Regions from separate parts of the Listeria marthii genome, predicted to be linked through region 1. Evidence: predicted binding sites of a transcription regulator. Region 1 holds the regulator's gene; the other holds the start of a gene.
What was found. Region 1 encodes Rex, which represses fermentation and respiration genes when NADH is low (regulators of the CRP and FNR family bind a similar motif). Its sites were predicted from a motif close to TTGTGAAATATTTCACAA; they were not measured.

Region 1 (3,528 bases):
TCAAAATCGATTAAAGCTGCTTCTAACACTTCTTTACTTTCAATGTCTAAATGGTTGGTTGGTTCATCGAGAATGAGGACATTGGCTTCAAGTAAAGTGAGTTTAGCAAGCGCGAGTCTCGCTTTTTCGCCACCGCTGAGTGATTGGACATTTTTTAGCACATCGTCATCTGAAAATAGGAAATTACCAAGTGTTGTTCGGACATTAACTTCATTTAATTCAGGATAATCATCCCAAAGTTCCATTAAAACGGTTTTGTTGGAAGTTAGTTTGGCTTGTTCTTGGTCGTAGTAGCCAATTTTCACGCCAGCGCCAAAGTGAAATTCGCCGCTTAGAGCTGGAATATCGCGAATAAGTGTTTTAAGTAGGGTAGACTTGCCGATTCCATTTGGGCCAACGAGTGCAAGGCTATCTTGGCGTTTCATTTCGAAGGTTAGATTGGAAGCAATGCGCTTGTCTTTTGCATAACCAATGCTTAGCTGATCTACCATTAAAACATCCTTACCGGTTTGCTTTTCAAATTGGAAACCAAAGTGAGCGGCTTTTTCATCCCCTTGAGGTCGACCGAGCACATCCATTTTTTCTAATTGTTTTCTTCGACTTTGCGCGCGTTTAGTTGTGGATGCGCGAACGATATTTCTTGCGACAAAATCTTCTAGTTTTGCAATTTGTTTTTGTTGTTTATCGAATTCTTTCCACATTTGTTCCAGTTTGGCTTGTTTTTGACTGACAAACGAACTGTAATTGCCTTTGTAGTGATCGATTTTGGTGCGGCTGATTTCGTATACTTGGTTAACGACTTTATCAAGGAAGTAGCGATCATGGGATACGATAAGTAAGGAGCCGTGGTAGTTTTGTAAATACGTTTCTAGCCATGCTAACGTTTCGATATCTAAATGGTTGGTCGGTTCATCGAGAACAAGAATGTCTTGTTTAGCAAGCAACAATTTGGCCAGTGCGAGCCGTGTCTTTTGCCCACCACTTAAAGAAGCAATCTCCACTTCATAATCATCAGGATAAAAGCGCAAACCATTTAAAACAGAGCGGATTTCAGCTTCATACGTATACCCGCCAATTTCTTTAAAGGTATGCTGCAATGTATCGTAATCCGTCATCAATGCTTGATATTTTTCCGGGTCATTATATAGTTCTGGTTCGCCGAGACGAAGCTCCATTTTGCGCAAATCAGCTTCCATTTTTCGAAGTGAGTCAAACACGCTAAGCATTTCATCCCAAATAGTTTTGGAAGACTCTAGCCCAGTGTTTTGCGCCAAATAGCCAATTTCGACACTTTTAGGTTTGGAAATGGTTCCGCCGTCATAGCTCATTTTGCCTGCGATGATTTTAAGTAAAGTAGATTTTCCTGCGCCATTTCTGCCAACTAAAGCAATTCGGTCACCAGTTTTTACTTCTAATTTAATATTATCTAAAATTACTTCTGCACCGAAGAATTTAGAAATTTGCTGAACTTGTAATAATATCATAATCTCTCTCCTCGAACGTTCTCCCTACTAGTTTATCTTAAAAGCCAAGTAATCGCAATGAGATAGCCAATTGTTCACGAATCAGTTAGTTTGTGAAAACACTCGCATTATTTGTGATTTTAGCGTAGAATAGAAAAGAAGGACTGCACCGGATATTTTGCGGGACAAAACCTTACTTGAAAGTTATGAGCAAAAAGTTTGTGCATTCCTTGTGAAATGTTTATAGTATATAAGCAAGCATGTGAAAGGAAGTACAGTTCACAAAAGCTTCAACTTCAGAAAAAATTTAAAAGAAGAAGGGACAGAAGGCATGATGGAGGAAACAACTAAAATTCCACAAGCGACAGCAAAACGCTTACCATTATATCATCGTTACTTGAAATACCTAGATGAGTCAGGTAAGGAACGAGTATCATCAGCGGAATTAAGTGAAGCGGTGAAAGTTGATTCAGCGACTATTCGACGTGATTTTTCGTACTTTGGCGCATTAGGTAAGAAAGGATACGGGTATAACGTTTCATACATACTCGACTTTTTCAGCAAAACACTCAGTCAGGACAAACAGACAAATGTTGCACTTATCGGTGTTGGTAACCTAGGGACAGCATTATTACATTATAATTTCATGAAAAACAATAATATCAAAATCGTTGCTGCATTTGATGTGGATCCAGCGAAAGTAGGTAGTGTTCAACAAGATATTCCGATTTATCATTTAAATGATATGGAAGAAATTGTTCGTGAAAACGGTGTGGAAGTAGTTATTCTGACAGTTCCAGCTGACGAAGCACAAGTAACGGTAGATCGTTTAATCGAAGCAGATGTTAAAGGTATCCTAAACTTTACACCAGCTCGTATCAGTGTTCCAAAACAAGTTCGTGTGCACCATATCGATCTTACAACGGAATTACAAACGTTAATCTATTTCCTGGAAAATTATCCAGCGAAAACAGAATAAAAAAACCTGTAGAAGGTAAGCTAAAACTTACTTTCTACAGGTTTTTTTTACGTCTTCTCAGTCCGGTAATAATCAAGCCGATACCAATCCCAAAATCCATTAATGTCATTATAATAAGTATATAAGCAAGGATATCATAACCATATTCAGCTACACGAACAATAACAAAATATACAAATACAAGACCAAGCGCAAAATAAAGAAAACTTTGCTTAATTAATGAATTTTTCATATTATCCTCCAATTATTCCGAGACTCAAAAGCAAAACAATCGTGTTCATCAAAATATGAGCGCCCATCGAAACCACAATCCGTTTCGTTTTCGTATAAAGAAAACAAAGAATCAGTCCGATGACAAAATAAGTCAGTAAAAAGGAAATATCCCCATGAAGCAGTCCAAAGAAAAGCGAACTAATAACCGCAGCCACATGAATATTCATGACATTGCTCAGCCCACCAAAAACCACTTTTCTAAATACAAGCTCTTCTAAAATTGGGCCTAGAATGGAAATGAAAATCAAGAAAATCGGTGCAGCTTTTGTCAAATCAACTAGTAATTCCGTATTTGCAGACGTGCTCATGTCCCCAGAAATCATCGTAATAATAATGCTACAAATAATTTGCGCTACATATAATCCAATGACACCACCGATAATCCAAACGATACTAAATAGTGGTTTCGTTTTTTCACCGAGTTCAATTTTATTTTCTTTTGGTTTTCTATAAAGCATCGGAATGATAATAGCCAGCGATAAAAGATTAGAAAATATCGACCAAATAACCATTCCATAAGCCGCAGCATCTTCCGCCGAAAGGGAAGTGACACTTAATAAAATATGTTGAACAATTGGAATTCCAATAGATGCAGAGAACAGTAATAACAAATAAACTAACACAATCGTAATATAACGTTTAGCCAAAAAAGACGCATCCTCTCTAAAAACAAAAATCATGCTAAATTGCTTCAAACAAGCGGAAATAGCTCTCCTTATTGTACTCGTTATCAAGCTTTACCGCAAATAAGAATTCTTCCATTTTTTAAACGTTTTTGCTTGCAATTTTTATTCAGTTTGGTATCATAATAAC
Region 2 (3,528 bases), on a different contig from region 1:
CTAAAATATTTAAAAAGCTTACCAACGGAACTAGGTAACATTACCGACATTCTAAATCGCCTAGCTCTGGCGCATCCAGATATCAGTTTCCGCTTTTCGCATAACGGAAAACCATTACTACAAACTAATGGCAATGGAGATTTGCGTCAAGTGATTGCAGCAATTTATGGGGTTTCGATTGCAAAAAAATCGATACCAGTCAAAGCGGAGTCGCTCGATTTTAAAATTTCCGGATACGCCGTGTTACCAGAAGTGAATCGTTCTAATCGTAATTATATTTCGACCATCATCAACGGCCGTTTTATTAAAAATTTCGCATTAGTAAAAGCAATTCAAGAAGGTTATCACACGCTTTTACCGATTGGTCGCTTTCCAATTATCGTTTTACAAATCGAAATGGACCCAATTATTGTAGACGTCAATGTCCATCCTGCTAAATTAGAAGTCCGTTTAAGTAAAGAAAAAGAATTAGGCCAGCTTATTAGTCAAATGATTAAAGCGGCCTTTCATAAGTTACAACTGATCCCAGATGGTGAGATTTCTAAAAAGCAAAAAGAAGTTCAAAAATCTGAGCAAATTCAAATGTCGTTTGAAGAGAATAAACCGCCAAAAGAAATACCAACACTTTTTTCCAAACCGACTATTCCTGAATATGTTCCTTCCGACGAAGATGCTCCGCGAGAAGACGATTTTATTTTAGAAACGATGCCGTCTTATGAGTCAGCACCTCAAAATGAGCACACAGAACAACCGAAAGAACGCATTCCAAAGATGTACCCAATTGGTCAAATGCATGCCACCTATATTTTCGCTCAAAATGAAAATGGTTTATATATTATTGACCAACATGCGGCGCAAGAACGAATTAAATACGAATTTTACCGTGAAAAAATCGGGGAAGTTAGCCGCGAATTGCAAGAGCTATTAGTGCCAATTGTGCTCGAATTCCCTGCAGATGAATATGTTCGTTTAGAAGAACAAAAAGCCAAACTAGAAGAAGTAGGTGTTTTTCTAGAAAACTTCGGACAAAATAGCTTTATCATTCGTGCGCACCCAACTTGGTTTCCGAAAGATCAAGAAGAAGAGATGCTCCGCGAAATTATTGATGAAGCATTATCTGCACCAAGTATTAGTATTCATAAACTAAGAGAAGATACGGCGATTATGATGAGCTGTAAAAAATCAATTAAAGCAAATCACTATTTAACAACTCAAGATATGGAAGCATTACTCGACACACTCAGAGAAGCAAGTGATCCATTCACCTGTCCTCATGGCCGTCCGGTAATCATTCAATATTCGACCTACGAACTAGAAAAAATGTTTAAACGTGTGATGTAAAAGAGGAGGAAAAAACGTGGTGTTACCATTTTCCGGTCAATCAATCATACCAGCTGCACACAATCAAAAAGATATGGAAAAAATTTTAGAGCTTGATTTGACTTATATGGTGATGCTCGAAACGCATGTAGCTCAACTAAAATCATTAGTCAAATACGCGCAAGCTAGCGGGAAAAAAGTTTTACTACACGCCGATTTAGTGAATGGCTTGAAAAACGATGATTACGCAATCGACTTTTTGTGCAAAGACATTTGTCCAGATGGAATTATCTCTACTAGGGGAAATGCCATTATGAAAGCAAAACAACACAAAATGCTAGCGATTCAACGTCTTTTCATGATTGATTCAAGTGCTTACAACAAAGGAGTGGCCTTGATTCAAAAAGTGCAACCAGATTGTATTGAACTTTTACCAGGGATTATCCCAGAACAAGTACAAAAAATGACGCAAAAGCTTCATATCCCTGTTATCGCAGGTGGTTTAATTGAAACTAGCGAACAAGTTGATCAAGTAATTGCGAGCGGGGCTATCGCTGTTACGACATCCAATAAACATTTATGGTAAAACAGAAGCTAAGTCGTGTAGCATTAACGGCTTAGCTCTTTTTATGAAAAACAATGAAAACGCTATATATTGCCGTAAAGTATTGCGCTACAAGGATTTAAGCGTTTTCTAACTGTTCTATAGAAAGAGACGATTTCCAAACTGTATCATAACAGATAAGGGTGTTTGAAGTGGTACAGTAAAAACGAAGAATTAAAATGAAAACAAAATTAGAATCATAACAAACTAGAAGAATGGCTTTATAAAAGGGATATAGGGCTTTTTAAATCAAAATGTCACAAAAAAGTCATAAAAAAGTTTGAAAAATATTGCACAAAACTGTAGCATTTTTCGGAGAATATGTTATGATAACAGTGTAGATTATTTATAAATCAGTTTGCTCAAACAAGCACGCTCGAGAATGAACAATAAATGGAGGTTATATGATGACTGAACAATGGTATGAATTCGCAGGTGGTAACTGGCAACAAGAAGTAGATGTACGTGACTTTATCTTAAAAAACTATCGCTTATATGACGGTGACGACACTTTCTTAGTTGGCCCTACCGAAGCAACTACAAAACTTTGGGATCAAGTAATGGACTTAACTAAAAAAGAACGTGAAAACGGTGGCGTACTGGATATGGATACCAAAATCGTTTCAACCATCACTTCACATGACCCAGGTTACTTAAATAAAGATTTAGAAAAAGTTGTCGGCGTTCAAACTGACGTACCTTTCAAACGCGCTTTACAACCATTCGGCGGAATCCGTATGGCAGAAGTTGCAGCTGAATCTTATGGTTTTAAAGTAGACGAAGAAATTAGCCATATTTTCTCTGAATACCGTAAAACACATAACCAAGGTGTATTTGATGCTTATACTGCTGAAATGCGCGCAGCTCGTAAATCAGGCGTAATCACTGGTCTTCCAGATGCTTATGGACGTGGACGTATTATCGGTGACTACCGTCGTGTAGCACTTTACGGTGTAGACTTCTTAATCAAACAAAAGAAACAAGATTTAAACAATACAGGTTTACGTACAATGAGCGATGACGTTATCCGTCAACGTGAAGAACTAAACGAACAAATTCGTGCTCTTGGCGAATTAAAAGTACTAGGTGAAAAACATGGTTTCGACCTTGCTCGCCCAGCTAAAACTGCACAAGAAGCTTTCCAATGGTTATACCTTGGTTACTTAGCAGCAATTAAAGAACAAAATGGTGCGGCAATGAGTTTAGGACGTACATCTACATTCCTTGATATTTATGTAGAACGTGACCTACGCAATGGCCTAATTACAGAAGAAGAAGCTCAAGAAATCGTTGACCACTTCATCATGAAATTACGTCTTGTAAAATTTGCTCGTACACCAGATTACAATGAATTATTCTCTGGAGATCCAACTTGGGTTACTGAATCCATCGGTGGTATCACAGAAGAAGGCGTTCCACTTGTAACGAAAAACTCATTCCGTTTCTTACACACATTAGACAACTTAGGACCAGCTCCAGAACCAAACTTAACTGTACTTTGGTCCACTCATTTACCATCAGGATTCAAGAAATTCTGTGCTAAAATGTCTATCAAAACATCTGCTATTCAATACGAAAATGACGATGTTATGCGCCCTAAATGG

Region 2: pflB (formate C-acetyltransferase) is a predicted target of Rex. The motif match lies at 2,205-2,222, and genes of this name have one in related genera.

Annotation. Positions count from the first base shown of each region.
Region 1 is NZ_JAASWB010000001.1:273,850-277,377, reverse strand. Features, by position in the region: gene HCJ55_RS01425 (ABC-F family ATP-binding cassette domain-containing protein) at 1-1,484, opposite strand, end outside; gene HCJ55_RS01420 (redox-sensing transcriptional repressor Rex) at 1,795-2,442, shown strand; partial or broken gene HCJ55_RS01415 (DUF4305 domain-containing protein) at 2,470-2,674, opposite strand; gene HCJ55_RS01410 (CPBP family intramembrane glutamic endopeptidase) at 2,676-3,362, opposite strand.
Region 2 is NZ_JAASWB010000003.1:300,371-303,898, reverse strand. Features, by position in the region: gene mutL (DNA mismatch repair endonuclease MutL) at 1-1,341, shown strand, start outside; gene HCJ55_RS06855 (glycerol-3-phosphate responsive antiterminator) at 1,358-1,906, shown strand; gene pflB (formate C-acetyltransferase) at 2,332-3,528, shown strand, end outside.